One region of the Mycobacterium europaeum genome, then DNA from elsewhere that is predicted to be linked to it. Evidence: predicted binding sites of a transcription regulator. Region 1 holds the regulator's gene; the other holds the start of a gene.
What was found. Region 1 encodes HspR, which represses chaperone genes until heat shock. Its sites were predicted from a motif close to ANNTGAGTNNNNNNNACTCANNT; they were not measured.
Positions count from the first base shown of each region.

Region 2: the regulator HspR is predicted to act here: its motif matches at 2,117-2,139, upstream of lon (endopeptidase La).

Region 1 is NZ_CP157315.1:4,236,466-4,245,878, forward strand. Features, by position in the region: gene clpB (ATP-dependent chaperone ClpB) at 1-1,872, opposite strand, end outside; gene U8D42_RS19545 (DUF3060 domain-containing protein) at 1,999-2,445, shown strand; gene U8D42_RS19550 (FAD-binding oxidoreductase) at 2,488-3,660, shown strand; gene U8D42_RS19555 (aldose 1-epimerase) at 3,672-4,562, shown strand; gene U8D42_RS19560 (heat shock protein transcriptional repressor HspR) at 4,563-4,949, opposite strand; gene dnaJ (molecular chaperone DnaJ) at 4,949-6,127, opposite strand; gene grpE (nucleotide exchange factor GrpE) at 6,178-6,819, opposite strand; gene dnaK (molecular chaperone DnaK) at 6,816-8,675, opposite strand; gene U8D42_RS19580 (amino acid permease) at 9,045-9,413, shown strand, end outside.
Region 2 is NZ_CP157315.1:1,921,352-1,930,764, forward strand. Features, by position in the region: gene U8D42_RS09070 (alpha-amylase family glycosyl hydrolase) at 1-327, shown strand, start outside; gene U8D42_RS09075 (DUF1810 domain-containing protein) at 313-750, opposite strand; gene U8D42_RS09080 (alpha-hydroxy acid oxidase) at 770-2,029, shown strand; gene lon (endopeptidase La) at 2,151-4,472, shown strand; gene U8D42_RS09090 (hypothetical protein) at 4,722-5,147, shown strand; gene U8D42_RS09095 (nitroreductase family deazaflavin-dependent oxidoreductase) at 5,230-5,616, shown strand; gene U8D42_RS09100 (TfoX/Sxy family protein) at 5,625-5,957, shown strand; gene U8D42_RS09105 (endonuclease) at 6,002-6,637, shown strand; gene U8D42_RS09110 (DUF72 domain-containing protein) at 6,634-7,359, shown strand; gene U8D42_RS09115 (NAD(P)/FAD-dependent oxidoreductase) at 7,409-8,641, shown strand; gene U8D42_RS09120 (NAD-dependent epimerase/dehydratase family protein) at 8,630-9,413, opposite strand, start outside.

The sequences.
Region 1 (9,413 bases):
CAGGAACTCCGCCAGCGCCTTGGCCAGCTCGGTCTTACCGACACCGGTCGGCCCGAGGAACATGAACGAGCCGGTCGGCCGGTTCGGGTCGGCGACGCCGGCCCGGCTGCGGCGCACCGCGTCGGACACCGCCGTCACCGCCTTCTTCTGGCCGATGACGCGCTTGCCGAGCTCGTCCTCCATGCGCAGCAGCTTGGCGGTCTCGCCCTCGAGCATGCGGCCGGCGGGGATGCCGGTCCACGCCGACACCACGTCGGCGATGTCGTCGGGTCCGACCTCCTCCTTGAGCATCACGTTCTCGCGCGCCTCGGCGTGCGGCAGCGCGGCGTCGAGCTTCTTCTCGACCTCGGGGATGCGCCCGTAGCGCAGCTCGGCGGCCTTGGCCAGGTCGCCGTCGCGCTCGGCGCGCTCGGACTCCCCGCGCAGCGCCTCCAGCTGCTCCTTGAGCTCGCGGACCACGTCGATCGCGCTCTTCTCGTTCTGCCAGCGGGTGGTCAGCTCGGCCAGCTTCTCCTTCTGGTCGGCCAGCTCGGAGCGCAGCTTCTCCAGCCGCTCCTTGGACGCCTCGTCCTCCTCCTTGGCCAGCGCCATCTCCTCGATCTCCAGGCGGCGGACCAGGCGCTCGACCTCGTCGATCTCGACCGGCCGGGAGTCGATCTCCATCTTCAGCCGGCTGGCGGCCTCGTCGACCAGGTCGATGGCCTTGTCCGGCAGGAAGCGGGCGGTGATGTAGCGGTCGGACAGCGTCGCCGCGGCGACCAGCGCCGAGTCGGTGATGCGCACGCCATGGTGCACCTCGTAGCGGTCCTTCAGGCCGCGCAGGATGCCGACGGTGTCCTCCACCGACGGCTCGCCGACCAGCACCTGCTGGAAGCGCCGCTCCAGCGCGGCGTCCTTCTCGATGTACTTGCGGTACTCGTCGAGCGTGGTGGCGCCGACCAGGCGCAGCTCGCCGCGGGCCAGCATCGGCTTGATCATGTTGCCGGCGTCCATCGCGCCCTCACCGGTCGCGCCGGCGCCGACGATGGTGTGCAGCTCGTCGATGAACGTGATGATCTGACCGGCGGAGTTCTTGATGTCGTCGAGGACGGCCTTCAGCCGCTCCTCGAACTCGCCGCGGTACTTGGCCCCGGCCACCATCGAGCCCATGTCCAGGCTGATGACGGTCTTGTCGCGCAGGCTCTCGGGCACGTCGCCGGCGACGATGCGCTGGGCCAGGCCCTCGACGATCGCGGTCTTACCCACACCGGGCTCGCCGATCAGCACCGGGTTGTTCTTGGTGCGGCGGCTCAGCACCTGCACGACGCGACGGATCTCGTTGTCGCGGCCGATGACCGGGTCGAGCTTGCCTTCGCGGGCGCGGGCGGTCAGGTCGGTGGAGTACTTCTCCAGCGCCTGGTAGGTGGCCTCCGGCTCGGGGCTGGTGACCCGGGCGCTGCCGCGCACCTTGACGAATGCGTCGCGCAGGGCCTGCGGAGAGGCGCCGTGGCCGGTCAGCAGCTTGGCGACGTCGGAGTCGCCGGTGGCCAGGCCGACCATCACGTGTTCGGTGGAGACGTACTCGTCGTCCATCTCGGTGGCCAGCTGCTGGGCGGTGGTGATGGCGGCCAGCGATTCGCGCGACAGCTGCGGCTGCGAGCTGGCGCCGCTGGTTTGCGGGAGCCGTTCGACCAGGTGCTCGGCCTCGGTGCGGATGGTCGCGGGCTGGACACCGACAGCCTCCAACAGCGGTCCCGCGATCCCGTCGGCCTGCGTCAACAGGGCCATCAGCAGGTGCGCGGGGCGGATCTCGGGGTTACCGGCGGCCGAGGCCGCCTGGAGCGCCGAGGTCAGCGCCGCCTGGGTCTTGGTTGTCGGGTTGAAAGAGTCCACGACGCCTCCGTTCGCATAGGTAGGGAAAATGCTTGTCGCGTTGTGCAACGCCGTCAAGGTTGAGTGTGTTCCGCTCAACTCTAACGAGTTTTGGAGACCGCGGCGCACGGGGTACCCCCCGAAGCGATGACGCAGATGCAGATGACGCAGACCGAGCAGCACCGAGACCCACCCGGCGGCCAGAGCCGGCCCCGCACCGCCCTCAGGCTCGCCATCGCCGGCGGGGCGCTGGCACTGGCGGGCCTGGCCGTCGCCGCGTTCCACACCGACCTCGCCGGCGCCGGCCCGTCGGCGACGACCGTCCCGGAGTCGGGCACCTTGCAGGTCAACGGGACCGGCACGACGAAGACCATCGGCTGCCACGGCGGCTACCTGTCGGTCAGCGGCCAGACCAACACCGTCACCGTCACCGGCCACTGCACCAGCCTGAGCGTCTCCGGCCACGGCAACCGCGTCGCGGTCGACAGCGCGGACGCAGTGAGCGCCTCGGGAACCGGCAACGCGGTCACCTATCACTGGGGCTCACCGAACGTCGTCAGCACCGGGACGGCCAACACCGTCGGTCAGGGCTGAGAGCGGGCTCGGCGGCGCGCGACCAGCCTAGAATCGGGCCCCGTGGGGCTCGAGGACACCGATGCGTTGCGGGTACTGCGCGACGCCTTCGCGCAGGACGACTTGGGGCCCGGCAACGAGCTCGTGAGCCGGTTCTACACCCAGTGGTTCGGCCTCGACGTCTCGGTGCGTGACCTCTTCCCGCCCGAAATGGGCGGGCAGCGGGCCGCTTTCGCGCACGCCATGCACTGGGTGTACGGCGAACTCGTCGCCCAGCGCGCCCAGGAGCCGGTGGCGCTTCTCGCCCAGCTCGGCCGGGACCACCGCAAATACGGTGTGCTGCCAGAGCATTACGACACGTTGCGCCGCGCGTTGCTGTCGACGCTGCGGACCCGGCTCGGCGACGCCTGGACCGACGCCGTCGACGACGCGGCCCGCCAGTCGCTCAACCTGATCACCGGGGTGATGAGGGGTGCCGCGGAGGCCGACGAGGGGCCGGCGTGGTGGGACGGCACGGTGATCGAGCACATGCGGGTGTCCCGCGACATCGCGGTGATCCGGCTGCAACTCGACCGGCCGATGGATTACCACCCGGGTCAGTACGTGAATGTCCAGGTCCCGCAATGCCCGCGCCGCTGGCGCTACCTGTCGCCCGCCATCCCGGCGGATCCGGGCGGCGGCATCGAGTTCCACGTCCGCGTGGTCCCCGGCGGATTGGTCAGCACCGCCATCGTCGGCGAAACGCGGCCCGGCGACCGGTGGCGGCTGTCCAGCCCGCACGGCGGCCTGCGGGTCGACCGGGACGGCGGCGACGTCCTGATGGTCGCCGGCAGCACCGGCCTGGCGCCGCTGCGGGCGCTGATCATGGACCTGTGCCGGTTCGCGGTGAACCCACGGGTCCACCTGTTCTTCGGTGCGCGCTACCGCTGCGAGCTCTACGACCTGCCGACCCTGTGGCAGGTGGCCTCCCACAATCCGTGGCTGTCGGTCTCGCCGGTCTCGGAGTACAGCGCCGACCCGGCGTGGGCCGCCGACTATCCCGACGTCACGCCGCCCCGCGGCCTGCACGTGCGCCAGACCGGGCGGCTGCCCGACGTGGTGACCAAATACGGTGGGTGGGGCGACCGGCAGATCCTGATCTGCGGCGGCCCGGCGATGGTGCGGGCCACCAAGGCCGCGCTGATCGCCAAAGGTGCTCCGCCGGAGAGCATTCAGCACGACCCGCTGTCGAGGTGAGTGGAGGAAGCATGCGCGTCGTCACCCTGCGCGACCCGGCCTCGTCGGTGGCCGCGCAGTTCGTGCCCGAGGCGGGCATGATCGGCACCTCCCTGAGCGATGCCGGCATCGAGCTGCTGGGGCAACGGCGCGGGCTGGACGCCTACGTGACGGCCGGCAAGACGATGGGCATCCCGATCCTGTATCCCTGGGCGAACCGGTTGGGCGCGAACACCTATACCGCCGAAGGCGTGACGGCGACGCTGACACCGGGCGAAAACGGCGTCCGCGCCGACCCCAACGGGTTGCCGATCCACGGGGTGCTGGCCGGCCACCCGGGCTGGCGGGTAACCACCGAAGCGGCCGACGAGTTGATCGCCGAGCTCGATTTCGGCGCCGACCCGCAACTGCTGGCCAGCTTCCCGTACCCGCATGTGCTGACGGTGTCGGTGCGGCTGGCCGCCCGGACGTTGACGGTGCGCGCCACGGTGACCGCCACCGGTGCCCAGCCCGTCCCGCTGTGCTTCGGGTTTCACCCCTACCTACAGCTCCCCGACGTACCGCGCGCCGAATGGGTGATCGAGACACCGCCGCTGCGGCATCTGCAGCTCGACCACCTCGGGCTGCCCACCGGCGAATCCGAACCCCAGCCGGCGCTGTCAGAGCCCTTGGGGGACAAGGCCTTCGACGACGCCTATGACCAGGTGCCCGACGGCGCGGTGTTCGCGGTGTCGGGCGGCGGCCGGCGCGTGGAGGTGCACTTCGAACGCGGCTATCCGGCGACACAGATCTTCGCGCCGAAGGCCGAAGAAATCGTCTGCTTCGAGCCGATGACCGCGCCGACGGACGCCCTGCGCCGCGGTGGCTACCATCGCGCGCGGCCGGGCGAGCCTGCGGTCGCGCAGTTTTCGATCAGGGTCTGATCAGCCGCGCCGTCTGCGCGGCTGCCACACCACCACGGCGGTGCTCTTGGGCACCACCGCCAGATCGCGGCGCTGGCCGGCGCGCACCTGCGTCAACTCCTCGGTGAGCTCCTGCACGCGGGCCTGCAACGCCTCGACCTGGTTGGTCAGCTCGATGATGCGTTTGATGCCGGCCAGGTTGACGCCCTCGTCCTGGGACAGCCGCTGCACCTCGCGCAGCAGGTCGACGTCGTGCTCCGAATAACGCCGTCCCCCACCGGAAGTGCGGCGCGGGCTGACCAGACCGAGGCGGTCATAGGTGCGCAGGGTCTGGGCGTGCATGCCGGCCAGCTCGGCGGCCACCGAGATCAGGAACGTCCGGGATTCCTCCCGTGAATTCTTGGCCATCAGCGATTGCCCGCCCATCCCGCCCGGGGATCGAACCCGCTGGCCCGCTCCGCGGCCGCGTAGGCCTCCAGCGCCTCGGCCGCGGCGCCCTCCACGTTCGGCGGCACGGCGACCTTGACGGTGACCAGCAAGTCCCCGTTGCCGCCGCTGCGCTTGGGGACGCCCCGCCCACGCACCCGCAGGATGCGGCCGTCGGAGGTGCCCTTGGGCACCCGGACGCCGACCTTGCCGTCCAGCGTGGGCACCGAAATCGTTGAGCCCAAGGCCAATTCGGTGAAGCTGACCGGAACCGTCACGGTGAGATCGTCGCCGTCGCGGCCGAAGACCTTGTCCGGCCGCACGTGCACGGTGACGTACAGGTCGCCCGACGGGGCGCCGCGCAGGCCGGCCTCGCCCTGTCCGGGCAGCCGGATGCGCTGCCCATCCTCGACCCCGGGTGGAATCCGCACGTTGATGGTGCGGGTGCGGGTGGTGACCCCGGTGCCCTTGCACTCCTCGCAGGGGTGCTCGATGATCGAGCCGCTGCCCCGGCAGTCGGTGCACGGTTCGGAGAACCCGAACGCGCCCTGGTTGCGGCTGATGACGCCGGAACCGTTGCACGTGGGGCACACCTTCGGGCTGGTGCCCGGCCGCGCCCCGCTGCCATGGCAGTTGGTGCACGGCGCCGGGCTGGTCAGCCGCAACGGCATGGCCACGCCCTTGGCAGCCTCGACGAAGTCCAGCTGCGTCTCGGTCTCCAGGTCGTTGCCCCGGCGCGGCCGGCTGGGACGCGCGCCGGCGCCGCGCCCGAACAGGCCGCCGAACAGGTCGCCGATGTTCGCGCCGCCGCTTCGGCCGGCGGCGTCGAACAAATCGTTGAGGTTGAACTCGGCGCCGTCACCGCCGGCGCCGAATCCGCCGAAACCGCCCGCGTCGAACCGGCGTCCGCCGAAGCCGCCGCCCGCGAACAGGCGGCGGGTCTCGTCGTACTCCTTGCGCTTGGCCGGATCCGACAACACGTTGTGCGCCTCGGAGACGGCCTTGAATCGCTCGCCGGCGGCGGGGTTGTCGGGATTGGCGTCCGGATGCAGGTCGCGCGCCAGCTTGCGGTAGGCGCGCTTGATCTCTTCGGGACTGGCGTCAGAGGAGACGCCCAGCTCCTTATAGAAGTCCTTTTCGACCCATTCTCGCTGGGCCATGTCGCGTCACCCCCTCCCACCTTTCTGCTGTGTTGTGCTGATTGTGTGGTCTATTCACCGGACGCGCCGGGCTTATCGTCCGATTCGGCCGCCTCGGCCGCCGCGGAACCCTCGTCCTCGACCGTGTCCACGACGCCGACCAACGCGTGCCGCAGGACCTGGTCGCCCAGCTTGTAGCCCTGCCGCATGACCGTGCCGATCACCGGCTTGGAGCCGCCGTCGCCCTCGTGCTGCACGGCCTCGTGCAACACCGGATCGAAGTCCTCGCCCTCCTCGCCGAACGCCGTCAGACCGAGCCCGGTCAGGGCGCTGTCGAGCTTGTCGGCCACCGACTTCAGCGGGCCGGACTCCAGGTCGCCGTGTTTGCGCGCCCGCTCGAGATCGTCGAGCACGCCCAGCAATTGGGTGACCACGGCGGCCTTGGCCCGGTCGGCCGCGGCCTGCTGGTCGCGCAGCGCGCGCTTGCGGTAGTTGGCGAAGTCGGCCTGAACCCGTTGCAGGTCGGCGAGCAACTCGGTGGCCTTGCCGGCCTCCTCGGGGCTTTCGCCGGCGAACTCGTCGGCCGGCGCCGCCTCGCCCGACGTTGCGCCGGGCGAGGCGTGCCGTACTTCACCGGTCTGCGGGTCGATCCGCCGCTTGTCGGTGACGGTCACCTGCTCCTGTGGGTTGGCCTCTTGATTTCCCTGGGTCACTTGGACTCCCGGTCGTCGTCGACCACCTCCGCGTCCACGACGTCATCGGCGGAACCGGACGGGCCTCCGGCGGCGTCAGCGCCGGCCCCACCGGCCGCTTGAGTGGCCTCGTAGATCGCCTGACCGAGAGCTTGGGACTCCTGGCCCAGCTTCTCCATCGCCGCCTTGATCGCGGAGATGTCGGTGCCGCCCAGCGCGGTCTTGGCCTCGGCGATCGCGCCGTCGACCTTGGACAGCGTCTCCTCGGGGACCTTCGACCCGCCCTCGGCCTCGCGCTGGTCGGAGACGAACTTCTCCGTCTGGTAGACCAGCGACTCGGCCTGGTTGCGGATGTCGGCCTCCTCGCGACGCTGCCGGTCCTCCTCGGCGTGCGCCTCGGCGTCCTTGATCATCCGGTCGATCTCCTCCTTGGACAGGCCGGAGCCCTCCTGGATCTTGATCGTGTTCTCCTTGCCGGTGCCCTTGTCCTTGGCGGTGACGTGCACGATGCCGTTGGCGTCGATGTCGAAGGTGACCTCGATCTGCGGCACGCCGCGCGGGGCCGGCGGGATGCCGGTCAGCTCGAAGGAGCCGAGCAGCTTGTTGTGCGAGGCGATTTCGCGCTCACCCTGGTAGACCTGGATCTGCACCGACGGCTGGTTGTCGTCGGCCGTGGTGAAGGTCTCCGACCGCTTGGTGGGGATCGTGGTGTTGCGCTCGATGAGCTTGGTCATCACGCCACCCTTGGTCTCGATGCCCAGGCTCAGCGGCGTGACGTCAAGCAGCAGAACGTCTTTCACCTCGCCCTTGAGGACACCGGCCTGCAGCGCGGCACCCACGGCCACCACCTCGTCGGGGTTGACGCCCTTGTTGGGCTCCTTGCCACCGGTCATCTCCTTGACCAGGTCCGACACCGCGGGCATGCGGGTGGAACCACCCACCAGCACCACGTGGTCGATCTCGGAGACCGAGATGCCGGCGTCCTTGATCACCGACTGGAACGGCTGGCGCGTGCGGTCCAGCAGATCCTGGGTGATGCGCTGGAATTCGGCGCGGGTCAGCTGCTCGTCGAGGAACAGCGGGTTCTTGTCCGCGTCGACGGTGATGTAGGGCAGGTTGATCGAGGTGCTCTGCGAGCTCGACAGCTCGATCTTGGCCTTCTCGGCGGCCTCACGCAGCCGCTGCATCGCCATCTTGTCCTTGGTCAGGTCGATGCCGCTGGTGCCCTTGAACTTGTCGACCAGCCAGTTGACGATCCGGTCGTCCCAGTCGTCCCCACCGAGGTGGTTGTCACCGCTGGTGGCGCGGACCTCGACCACGCCCTCGCCGATCTCGAGCAGCGAGACGTCGAAGGTGCCGCCGCCCAGGTCGAAGACCAGGATGGTCTGTTCCTTCTCGCCCTTGTCCAGGCCGTAGGCCAGCGCGGCCGCGGTCGGCTCGTTGACGATGCGCAGCACGTTCAGGCCGGCGATCTGGCCGGCTTCCTTGGTCGCCTGCCGCTGGGCGTCGTTGAAGTACGCCGGCACGGTGATGACGGCGTCGGTGATGTCCTCACCCAGGTACGCCTCCGCGTCGCGCTTCAGCTTCATCAGCACGCGGGCGCTGATCTCCTGCGCGGTGTACTTCTTGTCGTCGATCTCGATGGACCAGTCGGTGCCCATGTGCCGCTTGACCGAACGGATCGTGCGGTCGACGTTGGTCACCGCCTGGTTCTTGGCGGGCTGGCCGACGAGCACCTCACCGTTGCGCGCGAACGCGACGATGGACGGGGTCGTCCGTGAGCCCTCGGAGTTGGCGACGACGACGGGGTCACCGCCCTCGAGAACTGCGACGACGGAGTTGGTGGTCCCGAGGTCGATACCGACCGCACGAGCCATAGTGATTCCTCCTGATTGAGTAGAGCCTTCTTTGGTGCCACTATGCTGAGTGAACCCCGCTCAAGAGTCTCCCGGACCGCACGGTGGTGTCAACCCAGGATTGAGTCTGGTTCGCTCAACTTGTCGATCATGCTAACGGCACGCGCCGCCGTCTTGTTCCCGGGGGCGGACCGATTCGGAATGACCGGTGTTTAATGAGGGCGTGTGCCGTGCACACACGGCGGAAATCGCGGCGAAATCCCGCCTCGAGCGCACACTCAGCGCCGCCAGCGCACACGGAGCCGCCGGCGCCGGCGGCCACCGAGCGACCGCTTCGGCGCATCGGTGGGTTAGCCTGAGCCGTTCCCGGAGCCGACACGGCAGGACTCAATGCCACTGCAAGACACCGCCGCCGCGCGGCTCACCCGCGAAGAGTCGGGCTATCACAAGGCGCTCAAGCGCCGTCAGGTGCAGATGATCGCCCTGGGCGGGGCGATCGGGACCGGCCTCTTCCTGGGCGCGGGCGGGCGCCTGTCGTCGGCCGGCCCGGGGTTGTTCCTGGTCTACGGCGTCTGCGGCATCTTCGTGTTCCTGATCCTGCGCGCCCTGGGCGAACTGGTGTTGCACCGCCCGTCGTCGGGATCGTTCGTGTCCTACGCCCGCGAGTTCTTCGGCGAGAAGGTGGCCTTCGCGGCGGGCTGGATGTACTTCATCAACTGGGCCATGACGGGGATCGTGGACACCACCGCGATCGCGCAC
Region 2 (9,413 bases), 2.3 Mb from region 1:
CCCCCAATGGAATTGGATGCCTTCGGGGCGCAGATGTGGGCGTTGCACCAGTTCCTCGTGGGGCTGCGTCGCCGTCACCCATGGCTGCACGGGGCGACGACCAGCCCGGTGCGGTTGGAAAACCGGCACTACGTGTACGAGGCCCGCTGCGGGGACAACGCGCTGCTGGTCGCCCTCAACATCGACGACGAGCCGCTGCGCCTGGCGCTGCCGGAGCTGGGTACGGCCCACCGAAAGGTCATCGGCGGATCGGCGGCCCCGCCCGAAGAGGTGGTGGACACGCTTGTCGTGGAACCGCACGGCTGGCGGATTTTAAGCCCGGCCTAGGCGTTGCAGTGTCAGCCGGTCCTGCTGGCCGTCGTAGTACTTGTCCAGGACCGCAAGGAAATCCGCGTTGTCGTCGGTCGCGTGGGCGAACAACGTCATCGACGAGCGCAGCTTCAGGTCGTCTGGCGAGCCGAAGATCTCGCCGATCGACCGGCCCTGCACTTCGTTCACCAACCGGGTGCACTCGCGCAGCCGCGGTCCCAGTACGTCGTGGCGCAGATAGCCCTTGGCTTCCCCGAGCGAGGAGATGCCATACCGATCGGCGGTCGGACTGCTGCCCAGACCGCGCAATTGCGGGAACACGAACCACATCCAGTGACCGCGTTTTCGCCCGTCGCGCAACTCCGCGACGACGTGCGGGTAGACCGCGGCCTGAGCCTTGGTGAAGCGATTCAGATCGTAGGGGTCGGTCGCCGATTCCATGTGACTACGGTGGCACACTGTGGAATCCAAAAGACGGAAGGCCGTCCAACGACGAGTGCCCAGGGTGCGCGATCTCGCGCCGCTGATCCGGTTCAAGCGGCCGCAGTTCGACGCGACCAGGCGCCGCCTCGACACCGCGTACACCATCGAGGACCTGCGGCGCATCGCTCGACGGCGCACGCCCCGGGCGGCGTTCGACTACACCGACGGCGCCGCCGAGGACGAGCTTTCCCTCGGGCGCGCCCGACAAGCGTTTCGCGACATCGAGTTTCATCCGACGATTCTGCGTGACGTCACGAACGTGACCGCCGGCTGGAACGTCCTGGGTGCACCGGTGGTCCTGCCGTTCGGCATCGCGCCCACCGGCTTCACCCGGTTGATGCACACCGAGGGCGAGATCGCCGGCGCGGCGGCGGCGGCCAAGGCGGGCATCCCGTTCTCGCTGTCCACCCTGGGCACCTGCGCGATCGAGGACCTGGCGACCGCCGTTCCGCAGGGCAGGAAGTGGTTTCAGCTGTACATGTGGCGCGACCGCGAACGGTCGATGGCGCTGGTGCAGCGCGCGGCCGATGCGGGTTTCGACACCCTGCTGGCCACCGTCGACGTCCCGGTCTCCGGCGCCCGGCTGCGCGACAACCGCAACGGGATGACGATCCCGCCGACGCTGACGCTACGCACCGTGCTCGACGCCGTGCCGCACCCGAAATGGTGGTTCGACCTGTTGACCACCGAGCCGCTGGCGTTCGCGTCGCTGGACCGCTGGCCGGGCACCGTCGCCGAGTACCTGAGCACCATGTTCGACCCGAGCCTCACCTTCGACGACTTGGAGTGGATCAAGGCCCAATGGCCGGGCAAGTTGGTGGTCAAGGGCATCCAGACGCTCGACGACGCCCGCGCCGTCGTCGACCGCGGTGTCGACGGCATCGTGTTGTCGAATCACGGTGGGCGGCAACTGGATCGGGCCCCGGTGCCCTTCCATTTGCTGCCGTCGGTCGCGCGGGAGGTCGGCAAGCACACCGAGATCCTGCTGGACACCGGCATCATGTCGGGCGCCGACATCGTGGCGGCCATCGCGCTGGGCGCGCGCTGCACGCTGGTCGGGCGGGCCTACCTGTACGGGCTGATGGCCGGCGGCGAAGCCGGCGTCACCCGCGCGATCGACATCCTGGCCGAAGGCGTGATCCGGACCATGCGGCTGCTCGGCGTCACCTGCCTCGAGGAGCTGTCGCCCAAGCACGTGACGCAATTGCGCCGACTGGGGCCGGTCCCGCCGGTGTGAAGCTGGCCGCACATTCGACACCGAGTGTGAGGCTGGCCGCACACTCGTCACGGCCTGACCCCGCGGGAACAAACCGGCGCCGGGCAGGGTTGAGCGCATCAGACTCAGTTTTGGAGGATTGATGGCTGAAGCCAAATCAATGCCGGTGCTGTTCGTCACCGACACCATCGTGTTGCCTGGCATGGTCGTGCCGATCGCGCTCGACGAGGCCGCCCGGGCGGCGATCGACGCCGCCCAGGCGACCGAATCCGGGCAGCTGCTGATCGCGCCCCGGCTGGACGACCGTTACCCGTCGCACGGCGTGATCGCCAAGATCTTGCAGGTGGGACGCATCGCGGGCGGCGGTACCGCGGCCGTCGTGCGCGGTGAGCGCAGGGCGCAGATCGGGACCGGCGCGTCCGGGCCCGGCGCGGCGCTGTGGGTCGAGGTCACCGAGGTCCCCGAGACCGAGACGACGGACGAGGTCAAGGCCCTGACTTCGGAGTACAAGCAGCTGCTGCTGGCCATGCTGCAACGGCGCGAGGCCTGGGAGATCGTCGACTACGTCAACAGGCTGACCGACCCGTCGGCGCTGGCGGACACGTCCGGATACGCGTCGTACCTGTCCAGCGAGCAGAAACGGCAACTGGTCGAGACCGTCGACGTGGCCGAGCGGCTGCGCGTGCTGATCGAGTGGACCAGCGCCCACCTGGCCGAGGTCGAGGTCAACGACAAGATCGCCGAGGACGTGCGCGAGGGCATGGAGAAGACCCAGAAGGAGTTCCTGCTGCGCCAGCAGCTGGCCGCCATCCGCAAGGAACTCGGCGACGGCGAACCCGACGGATCCGACGATTACCGGGCCCGCGTGGAGGCGGCCGGCCTGCCCGAGAAGGTGCGCGAGGCCGCGCTGCGCGAGGTCGGCAAGCTGGAGCGGTCCAGTGATCAGAGCCCGGAAAGCGGCTGGATCCGCACCTGGCTGGACACCGTGCTCGACCTGCCCTGGAACGTGCGGACCGAGGATTCGACGGACCTGAAGGCCGCGCGCGGCGTGTTGGACGCCGATCACCACGGGCTGGACGACGTGAAGGACCGCATCGTCGAGTACCTGGCCGTGCGGGCGCGCCGCGCCCAGCGCGGGCTGCAGGTCGTCGGCGGCCGCGGCTCCGGCGCCGTGATGGTGCTGGCCGGTCCCCCCGGCGTGGGCAAGACGTCGCTGGGCGAGAGCGTCGCCCGGGCCCTGGGCCGCAAGTTCGTGCGCGTCGCCCTGGGCGGCGTGCGCGACGAGGCCGAGATCCGCGGGCACCGGCGCACCTATGTGGGCGCGCTGCCCGGCCGGATCGTGCGCGCCATCGGCGAGGCGGGATCGATGAATCCCGTTGTGCTGCTGGACGAGATCGACAAGGTCGGTTCCGACTACCGGGGTGACCCGAGCGCGGCGCTGCTCGAGGTGCTCGACCCGGCGCAGAACCACACGTTCCGCGACCACTACCTGGATCTGGACCTGGACCTGTCCGACGTGGTGTTCCTGGCCACCGCCAACGTGATCGAGAACATCCCGTCGGCGCTGCTCGACCGCATGGAACTGGTGCAGATCGACGGCTACACCGAGGACGACAAGGTCGCCATCGCCCGCGACTACCTGCTGCCCCGGCAGCGGGAGCGGGCCGCGCTGACCGACGACGAGGTGACGATCACCGACGCGGCGTTGCGCAAGATCGCCGCCGACTACACCCGCGAGCCCGGGGTGCGGCAGTTCGAGCGGCTGCTGGCCAAGGCGCTGCGCAAGGTGACCACCAAGCTGGCGGAAACGCCCGAGCCGATCACCCTCGACGAACCGGATCTGGTGGATTACCTTGGCCGCCCGCGCTTCACGCCGGAATCGGCCGAGCGCACGGCGGTGCCCGGCGTGGCCACCGGCCTGGCCGTCACCGGCCTGGGCGGCGACGTGCTGTACATCGAAGCCGGCGCCACCGACGGTGAAGCCGGGTTGCAGCTGACCGGGCAGCTGGGTGACGTGATGAAGGAATCGGCGCAGATCGCGCTGTCCTATGTGCGCTCCCACGCCCAGGCGTTGGGGGTCGACCCCAAGGCCCTCGACCGGCGCATCCACGTGCACGTGCCCGCCGGCGCGGTGCCCAAGGACGGCCCGTCGGCCGGCGTCACCATGGTGACCGCGCTGGTGTCGATGGCGACCGGACGCCAGGTGCGCTCGGATGTCGGCATGACCGGCGAGGTCACCCTGAACGGGCGGGTGTTGCCGATCGGCGGCGTGAAGCAGAAGCTACTGGCCGCGCAACGGGCGGGGCTGTCGACGGTCTTCATCCCGGCGCGCAACGAGCCCGATCTGGACGACGTGCCCGCCGAGGTGCTCTCCGCGCTGGACGTGCGGCCGATGACCGATGTCGCCGACATCGTCGCGCAGGCGCTGGAACCGCACGCCGAGCCCGCGACGCTGGCTGCCTGATGTGAGGTTTGCCGGAACGCCGGCAAGGGTCCCTGCCCCCGCCCGGCATGAGGCCAGGGGTGCTTTGCTGCCCGACCGCACGGACCTGGGCCGACGCAGCAAATACGGCGAAGAGGTTTTCCGCATCCACCCGCCGGGTATTGCGTGGTTGGAGGTTCGACTGCCCGTAGGGGCGATGGGGTGAGCGAATCACCAAGTCAATTGGTTCAGCTGCGTAGGCAGCCAAACTGCTCGACAAGGGGATTCATCATGAAGTTGAACAGAATCGCAGCCGGCGCGCTCATGGCCGGCACCATCACGTCCGCGGCATTCGGCATCGGGGCCGGTGTGGCGCAGGCCGACCCGAATGGCCCGAACGTGCCGGGCCCGAACGTTCCGGGGCCCAACGTGCCCGGCCCGGATGTGCGGGCGCCGGGCCAGCTGCCGCCGCCGGGGACGCCGATTTGTAACGGCGGTCCCGGGGTCAACTGCAACCGTCCGGGCACTCCCCTTCCGCCGGGGCAGGGCGGTCTGACGCCCCCGCCGGGCCACTACAACGACCCGGTCGGCTACGGGCTTCCGCCTCGGTGGACGCCGCCGGGCCAGCCGGGTGACTACCCGGTCGTGTTCAACCCGTCGTTCAACCAGTGGGGCGTGTTCCTGCCCACCGGTCAGTTCGTCGCATACGCGGCGTAAGACGGCACAACGAAAACAGCCGCCTCCGAAAGGGGGCGGCTGTTTTCGTTGCCCGGTGACATCGGCGGGGGCTCAGCGTTGAATGGAAGCCGTGACTCTCAAACGCCAAGTGGTCCACCGCGTGCAACGGCTGCTCGTCAACCCGGTGGGCCGGCAGATGCCGGGCATCATTCTGGAAACCACCGGCCGCAAGAGCGGCAAGCCGCGGCGCACGGCCGTCGGCGGGCGCGTGGTGGACAACCAGTTCTGGATGGTCTCCGAACACGGCGAATACTCCGACTACGTGCGCAACATCAAGGCCAATCCCGCCGTTCGGCTGCGCATCGGCGGTCGCTGGCGCAGCGGCACCGCGCATCTGCTGCCCGACGACGACCCGCTGCAGCGGCTGGGCGACCTGCCGCGGCTCAACAGCGCGGTGGTGCGCCTGATGGGCAGTGACCTGCTGACCATTCGCGTGGACCTCGACTGACGCCGCCCATGGCCTACGACGAAGAGCTGGCCGACGAAATCCGCGAACTCGTGGCCGCCGAACGCGGCGTGGAGGAGAAACGCATGTTCGGCGGGCTCGCCTTCCTGGTCAACGGCAACATGTCGGTGGCGGTCAGCGGCCAGGGCGGCCTGCTCGTCCGGGTCCCGGCGGACGACCTGGACAAAGTGCTGCGGCGCGCCCACGTCGGTCCGATGGTGATGGGCGGCCGCGACGTTCGCGGCTGGGTGCGGGTGGAGGCCGCCGGACTGCGCACGAAACGTCAACTTCACGCCTGGGTGGCCCGCGGCGTCGGCTACGCGCGCGGCCTGCCGCCCAAGTGAGCCGGCGCGGTTCGCCGGCACTCGCCGCGGGTACGTGATCGGGTATGCCCGCAAGCGAGCAACTGGTGCGACGGCTGCTTGACGTTGCCGGAACCACCTATGCCGCCGAGGCGCGAATCAAGCTCGACGACAAGCCGATGCCCCTGTTTCAGCTGCTGGTCATCTGCATGCTGGCCAGCAAGCCGATCGACGCGGGCATCGCCATGCGCGCCGGGCGCGAACTGTTCAAGGCGGGACTGCGGACGCCGAAGGCGGTGCTGGCCGCGGACCGGCAGGCCATGATCGACGCCTTCGGCCGCGCGCACTACGTGCGTTACGACGAAAGCTCGGCCACCCGGCTCACCGAGATGGCCGAACGCGTGCGCGACGAGTATTCCGGCGACCTGCGGGGCCTCGCCGAGCGCAGCCGGCGCGACATCGCCGCGGCGAAGCGTTTGCTCAAGCAATTCAAGGGAATTGGGGATACCGGCGCCGACATCTACCTGCGCGAGGTCCAGGACGTGTGGACCTGGGTGCGGCCCTATTTCGACGACCGCACCACCGCAGCGGCCGGGCAACTCGGTCTGCCCACGCAGCCGGAAAAGCTGGGAGCTCTTGCGCCGCGGGCCAATGCGCGGCTGGCCGCCGCACTCATCCGGATGTCGCTGGACGACGACGTACGCCGGCAGGTGTGCGGTTGACCGTACGGATCGGCACCTCCGGGTGGTCCTACAACCATTGGGCGGACGTGCTCTACCCGCCGGGGCTGCCCGCCCCGCGCCGGCTGGCCCGCTACGTCGAGGTGTTCGACACCGTCGAGCTCAACGCGAGCTTCTACCGCTGGCCGAAGGATTCGACCTTCGCGGGATGGCGCGACCAACTGCCGGACGGGTTCAGGATGTCGGTCAAAGCGCATCGCGGACTGACCCACTACCGGCGGCTGTCCTCCCCGGGGCCGTGGATCGAGCGCTTCGAACGCTGCTGGGAACTGCTGGGTGATCGGCGCGGGGTCCTGCTCGTCCAGCTGCATCCCGAGCAGCAGCGCGACGACGCGCGCCTGGACGCCTTTCTGGGCAGCGTCCCGGAGTCGATCCGGGTGGCCGTCGAGCTGCGCCACCCGTCCTGGAACGACGACGGCGTCTACGCGCTCCTGGAACGCCGGCACGCCGCCTATGTGGTGATGAGTGGCGCCGGGCTGGCATGCGTGCCGAGGGCCACCACCGATCTGGTGTACGTCCGCATGCACGGCCCGGATCAGGACGCCATCTATGCCGGCTCCTACTCGAACGACGACCTGCGCGAGTGGGCCGACCGCATCGCCGCGTGGCGGGACGCCGGCAAGGACGTGTGGATGTATTTCAACAACGACCTGGGCGGGCACGCGGTGCGCAATGCGCTGACCTTGCAAGAACTCCTGCGGTAAGCACGCCGGCGTAGGCTGAGTTTGTCAACGGCGGAACGGAGTGACGATCATGGCCGGCTCTACCAGATTCGTCATCATCGGCGGCGGACTTGCCGGAGCAAAAGCGGTAGAAGCACTGCGTGGCAATGGATTTGACGGGCAAGTTACATTGTTCGCCGACGAGGAACATCTGCCCTACGAGCGGCCTCCGCTTTCCAAGGAGTACCTGACCGGCAAGAAGACGCTGACCGATTTCACTGTGCAGAGCTCCGCCTGGTACCGCGACCACGATGCCGACCTGAGACTCGGCGCGCGGGTGTCGGCCGTGGACCCCTCCGACCATGCCGTCGCGCTCCCCGACGGCACCAGCGTGCGGTACGACAAGCTGCTGCTGGCGACGGGATCGGCGTCCCGGCGCCCGCCGATACCCGGGGCCGACGCCGACGCCGTCCACTATCTGCGTACCTACGACGACGCCGTCGCCCTGAACTCTGTTCTGACCGAAGGGTCTTCGCTGGCGGTGGTGGGGGCCGGGTGGATTGGCCTGGAGGTGGCCGCCGCTGCCCGCCAGCGTGGCGTCGACGTGACCGTCGTCGAGACGGCCAAACAACCGCTGGCGGCCGCGCTCGGCGAACGGGTGGGTGAAGTGTTCGCCGAGCTGCATCGCGACCATCGGGTGGACTTGCGGCTCGAGGCGCAGGTGGAGGAGATCACGACGACCGGCGGCAAGGCCACCGGACTGAAACTGCGGGACGGGTCGACGGTTGCCGCCGATGCGGTGTTGGTGGCCGTCGGCGCGCAGCCGAACATCGAACTCGCCGAACAGGCCGGGCTCGCCATGGGTGACGGCGGCGTGCTGGTGGATGTGTCGCTGCGCACCAGCGATCCCGACATCTATGCGGTCGGCGACATCGCCGCCGCGGAACACCCGTTGTTCGGCGGCCGGATCCGCACCGAGCACTGGGCCAATGCGCTCAAGCAGCCCGCGGTGGCGGTGGCGGGCATGCTCGGCAAGCCGGGCGAATACGCTGAGTTGCCCTATTTCTTCACCGACCAGTACGACCTCGGGATGGAATATGCCGGACACGCCGCCGGCTTCGAGCGGGTGGTCTTCCGGGGCGACATGGCCGGACGTGAGTTCGTGGCGTTCTGGCTCGACGGCGACAACCGGGTGCTGGCCGGCATGAACGTCAACATCTGGGATGTGCTCGAAGACGTCAAAGCGCTGATCAGATCCGGGATTTCCGTCGACCCCGGCAAGCTGGCCGATCCCGAGCGCCCGCTGGCCGAGCTATTGGGCTGACGTCTCGACCGGAGCCCATGTCCCGTCGATGACCTCTGGCGGGCGCTGTGCCTGCAGCCGTTCCCGTTCGGCGCGACGGCGTTTGATTCGCAGCCTGGCGTCGCCCGGCATGGTGATCAGCTCGTCACACGTCAGGTAGTACACGTCCTCGACGGCATCCATCAGGTCCGCCGCCACTCGCCGAGACCCCAACTCGCGCAGCGTCATCCGTAGTTGATGAGTGAATCGCAGAGTCGTGTCGTGGGCTAGCTCACGGGAGTCGCGAGCGCCGGCGGCCAGGCGCTGAGCCAGCGTCGGCGGCGGCGGTTCCGTCGACGCCGCGGCGCCCACGGCGACATCCCCGGCCGCCTTGAGCAGCATCGCCGGGTCGTCGGCATACGTCTGACTGGCCAACTCGGCCTCGCCGGGCCCGCGGTGCCCGATGCGGCCCACGGCGGCATCCACGGCCGCCGCGGTGGTGGGCGACAAGGCGCGGATGCTGGCGAGATTGCCTTCCTGGGCCAGCGCGCACAACGGCGGGTCGGCCCGCAGTACGGCTGCCAGCTGGGCGGTCTCCGTTTCGACGAGGCTGCTGTCCATGATCATGTCCACGCCGGGCACGCCGGGAGCCGCCTTGCTGCGTTCCAGCGCCGCGGCGGTGACGCCCGTGTCGATCAACCACAGCGCGGTGAGGGCCCAGCCCTGGTGAATGCGGTCGCGCAGCAAGGGAATCCGGACCTCGAGGCCGGCGTCGGGCAGTGCCGTCAGCTGTGCGGCATCCAGCTGTTCGGCT